Regions from separate parts of the Streptomyces sp. NPDC008313 genome, predicted to be linked through region 3. Evidence: riboswitches for the same ligand, from Rfam matches in the RefSeq annotation. Region 3 holds a riboswitch; each other region holds the start of a gene.

The links. A riboswitch is a leader RNA that binds a small molecule or an ion and turns the genes downstream of it on or off. The one in region 3 is predicted to bind cyclic di-AMP.
Positions count from the first base shown of each region.
Region 1: it holds a riboswitch for cyclic di-AMP, as region 3 does, so the genes downstream of both, ACFY93_RS27940 (peptidoglycan DD-metalloendopeptidase family protein) here and ACFY93_RS25815 (peptidoglycan DD-metalloendopeptidase family protein) in region 3, are expected to answer to the same signal.
Region 2: it holds a riboswitch for cyclic di-AMP, as region 3 does, so the genes downstream of both, ACFY93_RS16690 (NlpC/P60 family protein) here and ACFY93_RS25815 (peptidoglycan DD-metalloendopeptidase family protein) in region 3, are expected to answer to the same signal.

Region 1 is NZ_JBIBFR010000025.1:16,698-23,254, reverse strand. Features, by position in the region: gene ACFY93_RS27950 (dihydrofolate reductase family protein) at 9-1,133, shown strand; tRNA gene ACFY93_RS27945 (tRNA-Met) at 1,202-1,275, shown strand; cyclic di-AMP (ydaO/yuaA leader) riboswitch at 1,701-1,857, shown strand; gene ACFY93_RS27940 (peptidoglycan DD-metalloendopeptidase family protein) at 1,869-2,900, shown strand; gene ACFY93_RS27935 (PrsW family glutamic-type intramembrane protease) at 2,958-4,424, opposite strand; gene trmB (tRNA (guanosine(46)-N7)-methyltransferase TrmB) at 4,562-5,416, opposite strand; gene lhgO (L-2-hydroxyglutarate oxidase) at 5,593-6,557, opposite strand, start outside.
Region 2 is NZ_JBIBFR010000011.1:90,846-97,402, reverse strand. Features, by position in the region: gene ACFY93_RS16700 (ATP-dependent Clp protease proteolytic subunit) at 130-762, shown strand; gene ACFY93_RS16695 (hypothetical protein) at 770-1,078, shown strand; cyclic di-AMP (ydaO/yuaA leader) riboswitch at 1,410-1,606, shown strand; gene ACFY93_RS16690 (NlpC/P60 family protein) at 1,610-2,083, shown strand; gene ACFY93_RS16685 (ATP-binding protein) at 2,164-2,733, opposite strand; gene ACFY93_RS16680 (Scr1 family TA system antitoxin-like transcriptional regulator) at 2,946-3,803, shown strand; gene ACFY93_RS16675 (DUF397 domain-containing protein) at 3,817-4,044, shown strand; gene ACFY93_RS16670 (aminotransferase class I/II-fold pyridoxal phosphate-dependent enzyme) at 4,115-5,248, opposite strand; gene bioB (biotin synthase BioB) at 5,411-6,557, shown strand, end outside.
Region 3 is NZ_JBIBFR010000021.1:63,887-70,443, reverse strand. Features, by position in the region: gene ACFY93_RS25830 (GNAT family N-acetyltransferase) at 1-679, opposite strand, end outside; gene ACFY93_RS25825 (HPr family phosphocarrier protein) at 826-1,107, shown strand; gene ACFY93_RS25820 (FCD domain-containing protein) at 1,623-2,315, opposite strand; gene ACFY93_RS25815 (peptidoglycan DD-metalloendopeptidase family protein) at 2,592-3,359, opposite strand; cyclic di-AMP (ydaO/yuaA leader) riboswitch at 3,372-3,529, opposite strand; gene ACFY93_RS25810 (insulinase family protein) at 3,756-5,144, opposite strand; gene ACFY93_RS25805 (insulinase family protein) at 5,141-6,505, opposite strand.

The DNA.
Region 1 (6,557 bases), on a different contig from region 3:
TGCGCCCCATGCCCCGCCCGTACGTCCTGCTGTCCGCCGCCGTCTCCCTGGACGGCTTCCTGGACGACACCGGCCCCGAGCGGCTGCTGCTGTCGGGGCCGGCCGACTTCGACCGGGTCGACGAGGTGCGGGCGTCCAGTGACGCGATCCTGATCGGCGCCGGCACCCTGCGCACGGACAACCCCCGGCTTCTGGTCAACTCCCCCGAGCGGCGCGCCGCCAGAGTCGCCGACGGCCGCCCCGAGTACCCGCTGAAGGTCGCGGTCACCGCGTCCGGCGACCTCGACCCGGCCGCCCCCTTCTGGCACACCGGCGGCGACAAGGCCGTCTACACCACCGACAAGGGCGCCGAGCGGCTGCGCGGGCTCGCGGCGGACGTCGTCGCGCTCGGCCCCGAGCTCGACTGGCGGGCCGTACTCGACCACCTCGGGGACGTACGCGGCGTCCGGCGCCTCATGGTCGAGGGCGGCGGCCGGGTCCACACCCAGCTGATGCGGCAGGCCCTCGCCGACGAGCTCCACCTCGCGCTCGCTCCGATCTTCGTCGGCCAGCCGGGCGCGCCCCGGCTGTTCGGGCCCGGCGCCTATCCGCCCGGCCGGATGCGGCTGCTGGAGACCCGGCCCGTCGGCGACATCGTCCTCATGCGGTACGTCCCCACCGCACCCGGGACCGCGGGCGCCGACGCCGCCGCCGACCGGCGCTGGCTGGCGCTCGCCTGTGAACTCGCCGCGCTGTGCCCGCCCTCCGAGACCGCGTTCAGCGTGGGCGCGGTGGTCGTCGCCGCGGACGGCACCGAGCTGGCCCGCGGTCACTCCCGGGAGGGCGGCGATCCGGTGGCGCACGCCGAGGAGGCCGCGCTGGCCAAGATCACCCCCGGTGACCCGCGGCTGGCGGACGCCACCGTCTACAGCAGCCTGGAGCCCTGCGCCCGCCGCGCCTCCCGGCCCGCGCCCTGCGCCCGGCTGATCCTCGACGCGGGGGTGCGCCGGGTCGTGACCGCCTGGCGTGAGCCCGACACCTTCGTCAAGGACGCCGACGGCAGCGGGATTCTCGCCGCGGAGGGCGCCGTCGTCGTCGTACTCCCGGAGTACGAGGCGCAGGCCATGGCCCCGAACCGGCACCTCCTGGAGTAGCACCCCCGACGGCCTGCGCAAACGCGTGTGCGCGGGACCTCCCGGATGGCGTACACTGGTCTTACCGACGCGGGGTGGAGCAGCTCGGTAGCTCGCTGGGCTCATAACCCAGAGGTCGCAGGTTCAAATCCTGTCCCCGCTACTGAAGGCCTGAGGCCGGAACTCATCGAGTTCCGGCCTCAGGTTTTTTCTGCGATGACCTCGGCCCGTCTCGCCGAGACCGTTCTGCCGGCTCCGGCACATCCACTCCTCCGGTTCGCCCGCTCCGGTTCGCCCGCTCCGGTTCGCCGGCTTCCGTGTCTTGACGTGGTGGGCTCCGTCGCCCGCGGTCGGCCGACGGTCACGGCGCGTGATCGCCCGGCGCCTCGCCGCATATCGGCTTGACGTACCGTCAGGTGATACTCTCCATGAGGGTGCGGTCAACTCGCCCGAATTTGACCGTGCTTGACCTGAAAGTCCTGGCCAAGAACGGGAATGATTACCCGGAACGGCTTGGAATACTGCACCCGCGTCTATTAACGTTCGATAACGCAGCGCGGTCGTCCCAGCCGTCACGAGAGGCGGCTCCGTGCGCACGCGCCGAATCCCGCGAGGGAACCGGGGAACCACCAACTTGGGGTGAATCGAGCGTCTTTCACTGTGTCCGCACGGTGATTTACGCGCGTAGGAGACCTTCCTGCTCCGAACCCGTCAGCTAACCCGGTAGGCGAGAAGGAAGGAAAGGAGCGCGCCCACGTGGCGTCCAACCCGCCTGCCCCGCAGACCTCGTTCGCGCCGAGCGACAAGCAGCGCGACACCTTCGGCTACGGCCGGGGCCCCGACGAGGGACCGTGGGAGGAGTGGAATCCCACCGAGGAGTCCATCCGTCCCGTCCGCGGCCGGCACCGCGTCAGCAAGCAGCGCGGAGGCGGGCTCGCCCGCAGCTCCACCGTCCTCGGTGTCGGCGTCATCGCCGCAGTCGGCGCGGGCGGCATGGCCACCGCGCAGACCGGCAAGCCGCCGGTGTCGATATCCATGCCGGACCTGCCGTCCGTCGGCTCGTTGCTGCCCGGTGGCTCCGACGAGGCGCCGGAGGACTCCGCGACGCCGCTCACCGGCGCCGGTCTGACCACCGCCGACGCCGCAGAGGGCACCACGGACGCCGGTGAGGCCCTGCGCGCCCGCATCATGCAGCAGGCCGAGACCCAGCAGGACCAGGTCGACAGCGCGGCCCAGCAGGCAGCCGAGACCGCTGCCGCGAAGTCGGCCGCCGAGCAGGCCGCCAAGGAGAAGGACGAGGCCGAGAAGAAGGCCGACGCCGAGAAGAAGAAGGCGGAGGCGGAGGCCAAGGAGAAGGCCGAGGCCAAGCGCCTCGCCGAACTCGCCAAGAACTACGCGCTGCCCACCTCCTCGTACACGCTGACCTCGCACTTCGGGGATTCCGGCTCCATGTGGTCCTCCGGTCACCACACCGGCCTGGACTTCGCCGCCCCCACGGGCACGCCGATCAAGGCGATCCACAGCGGCACGGTCACCGAGGCCGGCTGGTCCGGCGCGTACGGCTACCGCACGGTCCTCACCCTCGACGACGGCACCGAGCTGTGGTTCTGCCACCAGTCGTCGATCAGCGTCAGCGCCGGGCAGAAGGTCGCCACGGGCGACGTCATCGGCCGCGTCGGCGCCACCGGCAACGTCACCGGACCCCACCTCCACCTGGAGGTCCACCCGGGCGGCGGCGCCGCGATCGACCCGCTGGCCTGGCTGAACAGCAAGGGCCTCAACCCCTGACCCACCGCCGGCCCGGGCCTCTCGCCCCGGCCAGCACCTCACACAGCCCGTGTCGCCTCAGGTGCGATACGGGTTGTGCGCGTGCTGGGGGCCGTACGGCCCGTGGGGCGGCTGGGACGCGGGGCGCGTCCCGTAGGCGCCGAGGGGGACGTGACCGGTGTGCGCGGCGTGCCCCGGGTACGGGTTGTACGCGGGGTACGGGTTGTACGACGCCGGATACGGGTTGTACGCCGGGTACGCCGTCGCCGGGCCGTGTCCGGGTACCGGGGCCGGGACGACGGGCCAGGGCGGGCGCACCGGGGCCGCCGGGGCCGCGGCGAGCGCCGCGTAGGCGAGGGACGGGCGGGCGACGTCGCGGCGGCGCCACAGCTCGTGCAGCAGCTCCCGTTCCCGTTCGACGAAGTCGGCGCCGGCGCGTCCCGTACGCCCCCGGTGCCGCAGGAACGCCAGCGACGTCGCGTACGCCTCGTACTGGGCGACGGCGCGGGCCGCGGGCTTGCCGAAGTGGTGCGCGGCGTACTCCCGGGCCAGCCGCCTGGCCCGCATGGAACCGAGCACGTACGGCTCGGGCGGGCCGAGCCAGCCCGCGGCACAGTACGCGGGCAGCTCCGCGCGCACGGTCCGCAGCTCCCGCTGCCGCGTCCACAGGGTGAGCCAGGTCAGCAGCCCGAACGCGGGCACCATAAGCGCCGCGTACACCGCGAAGAACCCGTACTCCCCGAAGGACGACGAGCCGTTCCACAGGGCGTGCATGCCCATCGCGAGGAGCAGCCCGGACAGCGGCAGCAGGACGCGGCGCCAGTGCCGGTGCTCCGCCGACAGGGCCGCGACGCCGAAGCCGATACCGGTGAGCACGGTGAACAGCGGGTGCGCGAAGGGCGACATCACCACGCGGACGAAGAAGGTGGCCGCCGTCAGGGAGGCGAGACCGCGCTCGCCGCTGAGCTGGTCGGTGCCGTAGGCGGTGCCGAGGTAGAGGATGTTCTCGGTGAACGCGAAGCCGGTGGCCGTGACCCCGGCTATGACGACGCCGTCCACGATCCCGGTGAAGTCCCGTCTGCGGAAGAGGAAGACGAGCAGGACGGCGGCGGCCTTCGCGGACTCCTCGACCACGGGCGCTATGACGGTCGCGCCCAGGGTGTCGGCGCCGCTCGGGTCGGCGGTGGCCGTGGCGATCCAGCGGGTCGCGAAGCTGTTGGCGACGATCGCTATGAGCGCGGCCGCGCAGGCGCCCCAGGCGAAGGAGAAGACGAGGTTGCGCCAGGGGCCCGGTTCGACCCGGTCCAGCCACCGGAACGCCGCGATGAGCAGCGGCACGGGCAGCACGGCGAGGCCGAGGCCCACCAGGAAGCCCCGCGTGCCGGTCTGTTCGCGTACCAGGGCCAGGATGACGAGCCCGGACAGCGCGAGCAGTGTGATCAGCGCCCCGTAGAGCACCGCCTTGCGCTGCCACCAGTGCGCGTGCCGCCGCGCGGCGCCGGCGGGGCCGCCGGGAGGCGTCGGGTACGGGGGACTGGTGGCCACGGCATCGACCCTAACGAGGTGAGGGCTCCGCCCGCGACGGTGCCCACCGCCCGGCCGGAGGGACCGTGGGAGGCCGGGGGGCCTCGCGAGGCCCTTCCACCGGCCCTTCGGTGGGACGGCCGCCGCCTTTCGGCGGGTCAGCCGCCGGCGGAGGGTTCGGTGCTGTGCGGTACGCGGCGGAAGAGCAGATCGTTCACCACGTGCCCCTTCTCCAGTCCCTGGCCCTCGAAGCGGGTCAGCGGCCGGAAGGCGGGACGGGGCGCGAAACCGCCGCCGGGCACGGTGTTCTCGAAGTCCGGGTGCGCCTCCAGTACGTCGAGCATCTGTTCGGCGTACGGCTCCCAGTCGGTGGCGCAGTGCACGACGGCACCCGGCCTGAGGCGGGCCGCAGCGAGTGTGAGGAACTCCGGCTGGATGAGGCGGCGCTTGTGGTGCCGCTTCTTCGGCCAGGGGTCGGGGAAGTAGACGCGCAGCCCGTCGAGGGAGTCGGGGGTCAGCATCTCCCTGAGCAGGATGATCGCGTCGCCGTTGGCCACCCGGACGTTGGACAGGCCGTTCCGGTCGGCGAGATTGAGCAGATTGCCCTGGCCGGGGGTGTGCACATCGACGGCGAGGATCCCGGTCCGTGGGTCGTCGGCGGCCATCCGCGCGGTGGCCTCGCCCATGCCGAAGCCGATCTCGAGGACGACGGGCAGGTCACGGCCGAACAGCTCCGCGAGGTCCAGCGTCCGCCGGCCGTCGATGTCCAGGCCCCACTGCGGCCACAACCGCTGCAGGGCCTCGGCCTGCCCCGTCGTGACCCGGCTGCGGCGCGGCTGGAAGCTGCGGATCCGGCGCTCGAAGTGCGACCCGGCGGGGTCGGCCTTCGGGCCGTCGGGGAACCGGGGCTCGCTCTTGGCCCGGACGCGGCGCGCGGACACGCCGCCGGTGCCCTCGGACCCGTCGTGCGCGAGGGGCCGGGGCTCTTCGGAGGTTGCGGAGGAGTCAGACACAGTGATGCCGATTTTACGGGGACCTGCTCGGTGCCTTCCGCGCCGACGCGTCCCCCGGCGTCACCGGGGCCGCCGCTCAGTGCGTCTCCGGCCTCCCCGGGCCACCGCTCAGCGGGTCTCCGGTGTCAGCGGGGCCTCCGGCCCGGGCGGGTTTTCCGCTCAGCCGGGCTTCCGTGTCACCGTGCCGCCTCGTCGAGCGCGGCGAGGGCGCGGCGTGCCACCTCGCGGCCGATCGGCAGGGACGCCGTGGCCGCGGGCGACGGGGCGTTCAGCACGTGGACCGTCCGCGGGGCCTCGCGGATCAGGAAGTCGTCCACCAGCGTGCCGTCCCGCAGCACCGCCTGCGCCCGCACTCCCGCGGGCGCCGGTATCAGGTCGTCCGGGGTGACCGCGGGCAGCAGCCGCCGCACCGCCCGGGTGAACGCCGCCTTCGACGCGGAACGCCGCAGCTCCCCGGCCCCGTACCGCCAGTGCCTGCGGGCCATCTGCCAGGCGCCGGGCCAGGCGAGGCTGGTGCCGAGCTCCCGGGGGCGCACCGTCCCCCAGTCGTACCCCTCGCGGGCGAGGGCGGGCACCGCGTTCGGTCCGACGTGGACGCCTCCGTCGACGCCCCGGGTGAGATGCACGCCGAGGAACGGGAAGGCGGGATCCGGCACCGGATAGACGAGCCCCCGCACCAGCTCTGGCCGGGCCAGCGTGTAGTACTCGCCGCGGAAGGGCACGATCCGCATCTCGGGGTCGTCCCCCGTGAGGCGGGCGACGGCGTCGCAGTGGAGGCCCGCGCAGTTGACGAGCGCCCGGCCGCGCACGACCGTCCCGTCGGCCGTGCGGACGGCGACGCCGAGAGCGGGGCGCCGGTCGATCCGGACGACCTGAGCGCCGTAGCGGATGTCGGCGCCGGAGGACTCCGCGAGCTGCCGGGACACGGCCACGTAGTCGCAGATGCCGGTGGTGCCGACGTGGAGGGCGGCCAGGCCCCGCACCCGCGGCTCGTACTCGGGGATCTGGGCGGCGCCCAGCTCCCGGACGGCGATCCCGTTCTCCCGGCCGCGCTGGGCGAGGGCGTGCAGCCGGGGGAGCTCGGTCTTCTCCGTGGCCACGATCAGCTTGCCGGTGACGGCGTGCGCGATGTCGTACTCGG
Region 2 (6,557 bases), on a different contig from region 3:
GGCCCCCGTCTCTGACGACTACCGTCTCCATCTGTACGTCCTGTACATTTTTTACAGAAGGCCCCGCCGATGGCGCAGTCGGCACCGTCGGCGCAGGGGCGCACGGCAGCGATCAAGGAGTGGTGAGTCATGGACGGTCCCGGCGCACGTCATGTCCTGCCCGAGTTCACCGAGCGCACCGGCTCGGCGGCCCGGACGCTGGACCCGTACGCGAAACTGCTGGACGAGCGGATCGTGTTCCTCGGCACGCCGGTCGACGACACCGCGGCCAACGACGTGGTGGCCCAGTTCATGCACCTGGAGTACCTGGCGCCGGACCGCGACATCTCGCTCTACATCAACTCCCCCGGCGGCTCCCACGGCGCCATGACCGCGGTCTACGACACGATGCGGTTCGTCACCTGTGACGTGGAGACCGTCTGTCTGGGCCAGGCCGTCGCGGCCGCCGCCGTGCTGCTGGCCGCCGGCACCCCCGGCAAGCGGTCCGCGCTGCCCGGCGCGCGGGTACTGCTGCGCCAGCCCTCCCTCGCCGAGCCGGTGCGGGGGCAGGCGAGCGACCTGGCCGTGCGGGCGGACGAACTGACGCGCAACCGGCAGACGCTGGAGGAGATCCTCGTACGGCACACCGGCCGCGGCGCACGGCGGATCACCGCCGACATCGAGCGGGACCTGATCCTGGACGCGCCGGCGGCCGTGGCGTACGGCCTGGTGGACCGCGTGATCCCGAGCCGCGGGGCGACGGCCGCGCCGGGCGGGAGGTGAGGCGCCGGTGCTCCCTCCCGAACTCCCGCCGCTGCCCGCGCTCACCCGTGCGGAGGCCGAGCTGATCGACCGTTACCTCGACGTCGTCGACCTGCTGGGCCGGATCAACCCGGCTCGCCGCGAGGACACGTACGGGGGCCTGCGCGCCGCCCAGGCCCTGGTGGTGAAGGCGGCCGCGCTGCGTGACGCGCTGACGCTGATGCACCAGCGGGGCGAGAGCGAGGTGCACGCGCCGACACTGGCCAGGGCGCTGCGGGTCCTCGACGGCGAACGGCGGGCGGCTCGCGTCACCCTGCCGCCCGCCGGGAGGAGTTGACGAACCGCCACGCGGCACTTCCGCAGGTGTGGACGGGGCCGCCCGGACCCCGCCTCAAACGCACCAGACGGTGGACCCCCTGACGGCGTACCGGTCACTCCCCGGCCGCGCGCCAGAAGTTGCGCGACGCGCTGGGCCGAACGGCGTAGGAGGGGGTTTCGCCGCTGGTACGGAGGGTGTCGACCGCCTCAACACCTGTTCGACGAAGGGCCGTCCACCCGAACGGGTGAGTGGTGAGTAACGACACAAACCGCCGATTCAGCTCGGCATCGGGCACGTATGTGCGTCAAGATCCCTCCGACGACAAGCCCCCGCCACAGCGGCGGGGCGATCCGGGCGGACGCCGAGTCCTGCCGCCGCCCGGATGTCCGGTCGACAGGAGTGGATCGGCAGGAGTGGAGGACCCAGCACGACGGTCCGCCGGAGAGATCCGGGCGGTCCTTGGGGTGAAGCCGCAGCACGCGGCCGGGCAACTTCGCCAGCCCGAATCCGACAGGTCATCCTTCACAGGCGGCTGACGAAGGGTTGCGCATGACTGCGCTCAATCGTGTCCCGTCCCTGTTGACCCGGGCGGGTACCGCCTCGGTCCTGACCCTCGCCGCGGTGGGCGGCAGCCTCGTGGTCCCCGGTGCCGCGCCCGACGCCGAGGCGGCCACCCTGGCGGCCAAGGCGCTCAATGTCGCCGCGTCCAAGAAGGGCTCCCCGTACCAGTGGGGCGCCACCGGTCCGCGCCGGTTCGACTGCTCCGGCCTCACGCTCTACTCGTACAAGCGAGCGGGCAAGAAGCTGCCCCGCACGGCCGCGCAGCAGTACAACAAGACGCGCCACATCTCGGCCTCCTCCCGCAAGCGGGGCGACCTCGTGTTCTTCCACTCGGGCCGGAACGTGTACCACGTCGGCATCTACGCCGGGAAGGGCCGGATCTGGCACTCCCCCAAGACCGGGGACGTCGTGAAGCTGCAGAAGATCTGGACGAGGACCGTCTGGTACGGCCGCGTCCGCTGATCCGGGCCCGGTCCGCCCACCGGTCCGCCCACGAGGGCGGCGGCCCGTCGCCGCCGCCCTCGGGCAGGTCCTCGTGGGTCCTAGGACTCCTGGGGTGACGCCGTGGTCACCTGGGGGCCGGTGGCGACGGGCCGGGGCGCGTCCGGTGCCGGGCGCCCGGCCGGCGGGGGGTGGGAGGCCGTCACCGGGATCGGCTGCCCCGCGATCGTGGCGTGCGCGGTCTGCTGGACCGGTGCCGCCCAGGGCAGCTGGACCCAGATGGTCTTGCCCCCCTCGCGGGTGGGCCGCACGGTGAGTCTGCCGCCGCACTCGGCGGTCAGCCAGCGGATGATCACGAGTCCCCGGCCGTTGTCCTGCTGGACGGCGGCCGGCAGCCGCTTCGGCAGGCGGGGATGGCTGTCGGTGACACCCAGGCGCAGCCGGTCGTCGCGGTCGAGCAGGAGGTCGACCGTGAAGGTGGGCGACTGCCCGAGCGTGTGCTGGACGGCGTTGGTCGCGAGCTCGGACACGATCAGGCGTACGGTGTCGGCGGCTTCGGCGTCGGACGGCAGGCCCCATTCGGCGAGCACGTCCGTCACATAGGTGCGGGCCGCGGAGACCGAGGCGGGAGCGCTCGGCAGAGTGACGGATGCTTCCAGGTGGTCTGCCATGACGAGGTCGTCCCTTTCCCACGGGACCGGGGTCCGACAGGAACCGGTTGGTTCGAGTACGGTCCCGGACTGGTGCTTCGCGACAGACTGCCATCACCGCGGTGGTCCCGGTGGCGATCCACCGAGAAGTGCATATATCTGTCGCTCGAAGCGGTGAACTCTGCGACGGCAGACCGTATGCGGACGACCCAGGAGGAGTAAGGAGGGGCACCATGCAATACGGTCCCGCGGTGCGCCGCCGCAAGCTCGGTGCCGAACTCCGTGCCCTGCGCACCGGTTCGGGCCTCACCAGCGGAGAGGCCGCGCGCCTCGTCGGCTGGCACCAGTCGAAGGTGAGCCGCATCGAGACCGGGGCCAGCGGGGTGAAGCCGGACGACGTGCGCCGGCTGCTGGACGCGTACCGGGTCGAGGACCACGACCTGCGCGAACTGCTGGTGGTGCTGGCGGGCTCCGAGGACGGCGCCCGGCACAACTGGTGGCACGCCTACCGCGGTGTACTGCCCCCGGCGTACCGGGACTTCATCAGCCTGGAGTCGCAGGCCAGCGCGATGCGCACACTGGAGACCTCGGTGGTGCCCGGTCTGCTGCAGACGCCGGAGTACGCCCGCGCGGTGACGCGGGCCGCCGTGGGCGGGCTGGAGGACGCCCGCCTCGACACGCTCGTGGAGGTGCGGCTCGCCCGGCAGGACGTGCTGCGCGCCAGTCCGCCGCTCGCGCTGAGCGCCGTGCTGGACGAGGCGGTACTGCGCAGGGAGGTCGGCGGGCCCGGGGTGATGGAGCGTCAGCTTCGTCGGCTGCGGGAGGCGGCGGAACTGCCCCAAGTGCGGTTGCAGATCCTGCCGTTCGCCGCCGGGGAGCACATCGGGATCACCGGTCCTTTCGTTATCTTTTCATTTCCGAACACTACTGATCTCGATGTGGTTGTTCTCGACCACTTGACGAGTAGCCTCTACTTGGAGCGGAAAGAAGACCTTCAGGCCTACAGCGAGGCCTTCAACTCCCTTCAGATCCACGCCCTTTCGCCCGAGGAATCGTTGGATTACATCGCCGGTACAGTCGCCGGCGCGTAAGGAGGCACCCCCCTTGTCCGCATGGCCTCGACACGTACCCGTCAGTACGACCGTGCACTGCGCGCGCTGGCTGCGCAGCAGTCGCAGCACCGGAATGAACAACTGCGTCGAGACGGCCCGCCCGCTGTCCGGCCCCGGAACCGGACTGCTCGCCGTCCGCGACTCCAAGAATCCGGCAGGGCCCGCCCTGCTCTTCAGCCCCGACGCGTGGGAGGGATTCGTCGCCGCCCTCACCCCCTGACCCGCCGCAACGCGACGGGCACGGCCGGTGGGCGCTGCCGCGCCGCGGTGGCACCCGCCGGCCGTGCGCGCTATCGCGTCCCGGCGATCACCCGGACGGCCCGCTCGATCTGCTCGTCGGTGAGGTCCGCGCGGGCCGTCAGGCGCAGCCGTGAGATGCCGTCGGGCACGGACGGGGGCCGGAAACAGCCGACCGCGAGGCCCGCCTCGCGGCAGTCCGCCGCCCACCGCACGGCCCGCTCCGGGGACGGTGCCCGTACGGAGACCACGGCGGCGTCCGGCCTCACCGCCTCCAGACCCTCGGCCCTGAGGCGGGTGTGCAGTTCCGTCGCCACCGCGCGGGCCCGTCCGGCCCGGTGCGGTTCGCGGCGCAGCAGCCGCAGCGCGGCGAGGGCGGCCCCCGCGGCGGCGGGTGCGAGACCCGTGTCGAAGATGAAGGTGCGCGCCGCGTTGACCAGGTGCTCGATCACCGGGGCCGGCCCCAGGACCGCCCCGCCCTGACTGCCGAACGACTTGGAGAGCGTCACCGTCACGACGACGTCGGCGTCGCCGGCGAGTCCGGCCGCGGCCGGTGCGCCCCGCCCCCCGTCGCCGAGCACACCGAGCCCGTGCGCGTCGTCGACGATCAGCCCGGCGCCGTACTCCCGGCAGGCCGCTGCGAGTTCGCGCAGCGGCGCCGCGTCCCCGTCCACCGAGAAGACCGTGTCGGACACGGCGACGGCGGGCCCGTCGTGCGTGCCGAGCGCCTTGCGCACGGCGTCCGGGTCGGCGTGCGCGACGACCTGTGTGGCGCCCCGGGCGAGGCGGCACCCGTCGATCAGGGAGGCGTGGTTGCCCGCGTCCGAGACGATCAGCGAGCCGTGCGGCGCCAGCGCGGTGACGGCGGCGAGGTTGGCGGCGTAGCCCGAGGAGAAGACGAGGGCGGACTCGAAGCCGCAGAAACCGGCGAGTTCGCGTTCCAGTTCGGCGTGCAGTTCGGTGGTACCGGTGACGAGCCGGGAGCCGGTGGCGCCACCGCCCCAGCGGCGGGCCGCGTCGGCCGCCGCTCCGGTGATCTCGGGGTGGTGTGCGAGACCGAGGTAGTCGTTGCTCGCCAGATCGAGCAGCGGCGAGTGAGCGGGGCGCGGCCGCAGCGTCCGCACGAGCCCGGCCGCTCGACGGTGCCGCGCCTGTTCGTCGATCCATGCGAACGGCGATCCGGCCATACGAGCCCTCCGAGCCCTCGGCGTGGTCATTTTGTAGGCAGTCCACAGACCCTAGCCGCCGGGCCGACCGCCCAGGGTGTGGCAATACCCACACGTCGAAGCGTCTCCGTTGTGCAAACTCTCCTTGGCCGACAGCGGTCTCATAGGCAAGGATCGGGCCTCATGGACCTGCTGAACACGCTGGTGGACAAGGGGCTTCGGCGCGAACTGCCGACCCGTGACGAGGCACTCGCCGTTCTCGCCACCTCTGACGACGATCTGCTCGATGTGGTGGCCGCGGCCGGAAAGGTGCGCCGTCACTGGTTCGGCCGACGGGTGAAACTCAACTACCTCGTCAACCTCAAGTCGGGCCTGTGTCCGGAGGACTGCTCCTACTGCTCGCAGCGGCTCGGCTCCAAGGCCGACATCCTCAAGTACACCTGGCTGAAGCCCGACGAGGCCTCGCGGGCCGCGGCGGCGGGGCTGGCCGGAGGGGCGAAGCGGGTCTGTCTGGTGGCGAGCGGGCGCGGGCCCACGGACCGTGACGTGGACCGGGTGTCGGACACCATCAAGGCGATCAAGGACGGCAACGAGGGCGTCGAGGTGTGCGCCTGTCTCGGACTGCTCTCCGACGGCCAGGCCGAACGGCTGCGCGAGGCGGGTGCGGACGCGTACAACCACAACCTGAACACGTCCGAGGGGACGTACGGGGACATCACGACCACGCACACGTACGCCGATCGGGTGGAAACCGTGCAGAAGGCGCACGCGGCCGGGCTGTCCGCGTGCTCGGGGCTGATCGCCGGCATGGGCGAGAGCGACGAGGACCTCGTCGACGTCGTCTACTCGCTGCGCGGACTCGACCCCGACTCCGTGCCGGTCAACTTCCTGATCCCCTTCGAGGGCACCCCGCTCGCCAAGGAGTGGAACCTCACCCCGCAGCGCTGTCTGCGCATCCTGGCGATGGTCCGGTTCGTCTGCCCGGACGTCGAGGTCCGGATCGCTGGCGGCCGTGAGGTCCATCTGCGCACGATGCAGCCCCTCGCCCTGCACCTGGCCAACTCGATCTTCCTCGGCGACTACCTCACCAGCGAGGGCCAGGCGGGCCAGGCGGACCTGGAGATGATCGCCGACGCCGGCTTCGAGGTGGAGGGCGCGGGCGAGGTGACGCTGCCGGAGCACCGGGTCGCCGCTGGCGGGGGCTGCGGGTCGCACGAGAGCGCCGGGTGCGGGTCCCACGGGAGCGCCGGGTGCGGGTCGCACGACGGTGGCGCCGGGTGCGGGTCGCACGAGAGCGGCGGTGTCTGCGGGTCCGCGCCGGTGAGCGCGG
Region 3 (6,557 bases):
CGCCTCCCGGCGTGCGGCCCGCGCCGACGACGGCGACCGCGCCGGGGGCGAGCAGCCGGTGCACCGACCGTGCCTCGGCACGCTGCTCCCGCGCGCGCTGCACGGCGAGGGAGCGGTCCGTCGGCTCCAGGTCGAACTCCAGCCGTACGACTCCGTCCTCGAAGCTGCGCTTCTGCTGGTACCCGGCGTCCGTGAAGACCTTGATCATCTTGTTGTTGGCGGGGAGCACCTCGGCGGCGAACCTGCGGATGCCCCGCTCGCGCGCCACCGCCGCGATGTGTTCGAGCAGGGCGGAGGCGACGCCGCGGCCCTGGTGGGCGTCCTGGACGAGGAAGGCGACCTCGGCCTCGTCGGCGGGCGCGGAGGCGGGCCGGCCGTCGGCGCTGATGCGGTCGTAGCGCACGGTGGCGATGAACTCCCCGCCCACCGTGGCCGCGAGCCCCACCCGGTCGACGAAGTCGTGGTGCGTGAAGCGGTGGACGTCCTTGGCGGACAGCCGCGGGTACGGCGCGAAGAACCGGTAGTACTTCGACTCCGCCGACACCTGCCCGTAGAAGCTCACGAGGCGGTCGGCGTCGTCGACGGTGATGGGTCTGATGCGCGCGGTGCCACCGTCGCGCAGCACCACGTCGGCCTCCCAGTGGGCGGGGTACTCGTGCCGGTCCGACGAGGTCTGCATGGGCCCCAGAGTACGGCTCGCGTCCGGCAACGGCGCGAGGCAGGCTGTGGGGGCGAGCGGCCCGCGACGGCCGGGCCCGCGCGGGCACGCCTCACGGTATGGAACACTGGTCTAGACAACTTGAGCCACCTGAAGGGCAGCATCACATGGCTGAGCGCCGCGTCAACGTCGGCTGGGCCGAGGGTCTCCACGCCCGCCCCGCCTCCATCTTCGTCCGGGCGACCACGGCCTCCGGCGTCCCCGTGACGATCGCCAGGGCCGACGGCACCCCCGTCAACGCGGCCTCCATGCTCGCGGTCCTCGGCCTGGGCGCCCAGGGCGGCGAGGAGATCGTGCTCGCCTCCGACGCCGAGGGTGCGGACGCCGCCCTCGACCGTCTGGCGAAGCTGGTCGCCGAGGGACTGGACGAGCTGCCCGAGACGGTCTGAACGGTCTGAGCCCGGCCCGAGCCGGTTCAGGCCGGGGCGGGAGCACGCTTCGGCACGCCTCCCCCGGAACGCTTTCGTGAGGGTCCGCCCGGAACTACGGGCGGACCCTCACGCATGTTCGGTGCCGGGTGCCGGGTGCCTGATGCCTGATGCCGGGTGCCGTGCCGGGTGTCCGGTGCCTGGTGCCGGGTGTCCGGTGCCTGGTGCCGGGTGTCCGGTGCCTGGTGCCGGGTGTCCGGTGCCTGGTGTCGGGCGGCCCGGTGGGCGAGCGGTGGGCGAGCGCTGGACGAGCGGATGCGGGTGGCAGCACACGAGCAGCGTGCGTCAGCGTGCGGGCAGCGGAGAGGTTCACCGCGAAATTCGCCGGCCTGCCGCGTTCTTCGCCGCCGATATCCGCCGTGAGCCTTTGCCTCCGGTTTTCACCTCCGGCTTTCCCCTTCGCCTTTTCGCCTCCGCCTTTTCGCCACCGCGGTTCTGCCCGCCTTTGCCGCCAGTCTTTGTATAGAGCCCTTCTGTTAATACCGCGGGCCCGTCGTGTGTACGGGATGTTGCGAAGTCCTCACGCGTTCCCGGTCTCCCCCGCCGGAAAGGCGGAACCGGTGCGTGGCCATGACGCGCTCGGTGTGCAGGGCGGTGACCGCGCGGGCCCGCTCGCCGTCCCCGCGCGCCACGGCGTCGACGATCGAGCCGTACTCGGTCCAGGACTCCGCCGGATCGGCCGGCGTCTCGACCGCGTACATCCAGGCGATCTTGCGCCGCAGCTGCGCGAGGGTCGAGGTCAGCGCGGGGCTGCCGGAGGCCTGCGCGAGCGTCTCGTGGAACCAGCCGCCCAGGGAGCGCAGATCCTCGCTGTCGCCCCTGCGGGCACGCTCCCGGCCGAGCCTGACCAGTCCGCGCAGCACCTTGAGGTGGGCCTCGGTGCGGCGCTGGGCGGCGCGGGCGGCTCCGAGCGGCTCCAGCAGCAGCCGCATCTCCAGGAGGTCGGCGGCCTCCTGCTCGGTGGGTTCGGCCACGCACGCGCCCGCGTGCCGGCGGGTGACCACGAAGCCCTCCGCCTCCAGGGTCCGCAGCGCCTCGCGCACCGGGACCCGCGAGACGCCGTAGCGGCGGGCCAGCAGTTCCTCGGTGAGCCGGCCGCCGCGCTCGTGGACACCGGAGACGATGTCGTCCCGGATCGCCGTGCATACCGAGCGCGCGGGAATGCGCATGACCGGCCTCCGTTTTCCGTCCCCGTGAAACGCCGGCGAGCGGCGTGTTCTCACCGATGTTATTGCAGCGGCGCCGCATTTCCGACGGCGATCCGGAATCCGGGGATATTTTCCGGACACGAAGAGAGGGGAACCCTAGAGGCGAACGGAAGGCGTGCGGACGGCGAAACGGGAAACGAGGAACGGGACGGGGTACGGGAGGGCGGGCCACCGGGACGCCGAAGGCCCCGGCTCGGGGAGCCGGGGCCTTCGGGGAGCGCGATGCGCGCGGATGTCTCAGAGGCGGACGCCGTGCGAGCGGAGGTACGCGACGGGGTCGATGTCCGAGCCGTACTCCGCGGTCGTCCGGGCCTCGAAGTGCAGGTGCGGTCCCGTGGTGTTGCCGGTCGCCCCGGAGAGGCCGATCTGCTGGCCGGGGGTGACCGTCTGGCCGACCGAGACGCCGATGGACGACAGGTGGCCGTACTGCGTGTACGTGCCGTCGTGCATCTTGATCACGACGTTGTTGCCGTAGGCGCCGCCCCAGCCCGCCTCGACGACGGTGCCCGAGCCGACCGCGTGCACGGACGTGCCGGAGGCGGCGTGGAAGTCGACGCCCGTGTGGCTGCCGGAGGACCACAGGGAGCTGCTGCTCTGGTAGCCGGTGGAGACGTACGAGCCGGCGATCGGGGCGACGAAGGTGTTGAGACGCTTGCGCTCGGCCTCCCGGGCGGCACGCACCCTCGCCTCGCGCTCCTTCTTGACCTCTTCCTCGGCCTTCTTGAACGCGGCCTCCTCGGCCGCCTTCTCGGCGGCGGCGACCTCTGCGGCCTGCTGCTGCGCGGTGGCCTGCGCGCCGACCTGGTCGGCGACCGAGTCGCCGATGGTGATGGCCTTCGTCAGTCCGGTCTGCTCGACCGAGGCCGGGGCGGCGGCGAGCGCCGGGGAGGCCAGGGTTCCGATGACACCGGTGGTGGTGAGCGCCGCGACGCCGGCGGCGCTCGCGGTGGTGCGGCTCATCCGGCTCGGACGACGGTGTTTCCCGGTGGCACGGGTGAACGCCATGAAGTGGCTGATCCTTTCCTTCCCTCTCGCCTACCGGGTTAGCTGACGGGTTCGGAGCAGGAAGGTCTCCTACGGGTGCCCTGCGGGAGGGCGCCCGATTCACCCCAGGGACTGCGGTGGGTCCCCGGCTCCCCAGGCTCGCGCCATAGGGGACTCGGCGATGACTGTCCGGTGCCGCGGGCGCGGCGCACTGCCTGACGAACAGCCGGACCGACGCTAAGCGCGACCACATTCGAACAACAAACGGATCACGGATTTTGTAGCGTACGCCACAGGGCAGATGGTCAACCTCCCTACCAATACGGACAAACGGCCGGGGCGGGGCGCCGAACGGTTCCACGCGAAGGGGCCCTGACGACCCATCGGCCGTCAGGGCCCCTGCCGGTGCCGGCGCCTCTACTCTGCGGGCACGACGCTCACTTCGCCGATGCCGAGGTCGCGCACCACCTCGGCGATCTGCACGGCGTCGCCCACCAGGACGGTCACCAGACGGTCCACCGGGAAGGCGTTGACGGCGGCCGCGGTGGCCTCCACGGTGCCCGTCTCGGCGAGCTGCTGATACAGCGTCGACTGGTAGTCGTCGGGCAGGTGCTGCTCGACCTGGTCCGCCAGCGTGCCCGCGACGGCTGCCGCCGTCTCGAACTTGAGCGGCGCCACCCCCACGAGGTTCTGCACGGCGACGTCGCGCTCGGCGTCCGTCAGACCGTCGGCGGCGAGGGTGCGCAGGACCTTCCAGAGGTCGTCGAGCGCGGGGCCCGTGTTGGGCGTGTCCACGGATCCGCTGATGGCGAGCAGCGCGGCGCCCGTGCCGTCCGGGGCGGAGCGGAGCACCTGGCCGAACGCCCGTACGCCGTAGGTGTATCCCTTCTCCTCGCGCAGGACACGGTCCAGACGCGAGGTGAGGGTGCCGCCCAGGCAGTACGTGCCGAGCACCTGGGCGGGCCAGACGCGGTCGTGGCGGTCGGCGCCGACACGGCCGATGAGCAGCTGGGTCTGGACGGCGCCGGGGCGGTCCACGATGACGACCCGGCCGGTGTCGTCCGCGGTCACCGCGGGCACCGGGCGGGGTTCGGCGGACGAACCCGTCCAGGAGCCGAGGGTGTCGGCGAGCAGCGCCCCCAGGTCGATGCCGGTGAGGTCGCCGACGACGACGGCGGTGGCCGTGGCGGGGCGGACGTGCTTCTCGTAGAAGGCGCGCACGGCCGCCGAGTCGATGGCCGCGACCGTCTCCTCGGTGCCCTGGCGCGGCCGCGACATACGGGCCGTGACGGGGAACAGCTCCTTGAAGAGCTCCTTCGCGGCGCGGCGGGCGGGGTTGGCCGTCTCGTGCGGGATCTCGTCGAGCCGGTTGCGGACGAGCCGCTCGATCTCGCTGTCGTCGAACGCCGGGGCGCGCAGGGCGTCGGCGACCAGGCCGAGCGCCTTGGCGAGCCGGGACGCGGGGACTTCGAGCGACAGCCGCACGCCGGGGTGGTCGGCGTGCGCGTCGAGGGTGGCGCCGCAGCGCTCGAGCTCGGCGGCGAACTCCTCGGCGGTGTGCTTGTCGGTGCCCTCGGAGAACGCCCGGGCCATGATCGTGGCGATGCCGTCGAGGCCCGCGGGCTCGGCGTCGAGCGGCGCGTCCAGCATCATCTCCACGGCGACGACCTGCTGGCCGGGGCGGTGGCAGCGCAGGACGGTCAGGCCGTTGGCGAGGGCTTCGCGCTCGGGCGCGGGGAAGGCCCAGGGCCTGGCGTCGCCGGCCCGGGGCTGCGGGTGGAGGTCCATGGTCGCGAGCTCGCTCACTTCGCCGACTCCTCGTCCTTGTCGGTGGTCCCGGCGTCGTGGCCGGTGGCGTCCTCCGCGGCGGTCGGCTCGTAGACCAGCACCGCGCGGTTGTCGGGGCGCAGGCGGGCGGCGGCGACCTCTTGGACCTCCTCCGCCGTGATGTCGAGGACGCGCTGCACGGCGGTCAGGGCGAGCTGGGGGTCGCCGAACAGGACGGCGTAGCGGCACAGTTCGTCGGCGCGGCCCGCAACCGTACCCAGCCGGTCCAGCCATTCGCGCTCCAGCTGGGCCTGCGCGCGCTCCATCTCCTCGTCGGTGGGGCCCTCCTCGGCGAAGCGGGCGAGCTCCTCGTCGACGGCGGCCTCGATGACCGGGACCTCGACGTCGCCGGACGTCTTCACGTCGAGCCAGCCCAGGGAGGGGGCTCCGGCGAGGCGCAGCAGCCCGAAGCCCGCCGCGACGGCGGTGCGGTCGCGGCGTACGAGCCGGTTGTAGAGGCGGGACGACTCGCCGCCGCCGAGGACGGTGAGCGCGATGTCGGCCGCGTCGGACGCGCGCGAGCCGTCCTCGGGCAGCCGGTAGGCGGCCATCAGGGCGCGCGCCGGGACGTCCTCCTCGACGACCTCGCGCAGCTGCCCGCCGAGCGTGTCCGGCAGGGAGCCGGCGCGCGGTGCGGGCTTCCCGTCGTGCCCGGGGATGGAGCCGAAGTACTTCTCGATCCAGGCGAGCGTCTGCGCCGGGTCGATGTCGCCGACGACGGACAGGACCGCGTTGTTCGGCGCGTAGTAGGTGCGGAAGAAGGCGCGGGCGTCCTCGAGGGTGGCCGCGTCCAGGTCCGCCATGGACCCGATGGGGGTGTGGTGGTACGGGTGGCCCTCCGGGTAGGCGAGGGCGGTCAGCTTCTCGAAGGCGGTGCCGTAGGGCACGTTGTCGTAGCGCTGGCGGCGCTCGTTCTTGACGACGTCCCGCTGGTTCTCCATCGACTCGTCGTCGAGCGCGACGAGCAGTGAGCCCATGCGGTCGGCCTCCAGCCAGAGAGCGAGCTCCAGCTGGTGGGTGGGCATGGTCTCGAAGTAGTTGGTGCGCTCGAAGCTCGTGGTCCCGTTCAGCGAGCCGCCCGCGCCCTGCACCAGTTCGAAGTGGCCGTTGCCCTTCACCTGGGCCGAGCCCTGGAACATCAGGTGCTCGAAGAGGTGGGCCAGCCCGGTCCGCCCCTTCACCTCGTGGCGGGAGCCGACGTCGTACCAGAGGCACACCGCCGCGACCGGGGTCAGATGGTCCTCGGAGAGCACCACGCGCAGGCCGTTGGCCAGACGGTGCTCGGTCGCTGTCAGGCCGCCGGAGCCTGCCTCGGCTGTGGCCGTGTGACCCATGGGCATATACGTCCCCTCGATCGCGAAAACTGCGGAAATCCTGCCGGTCCTGCCACTG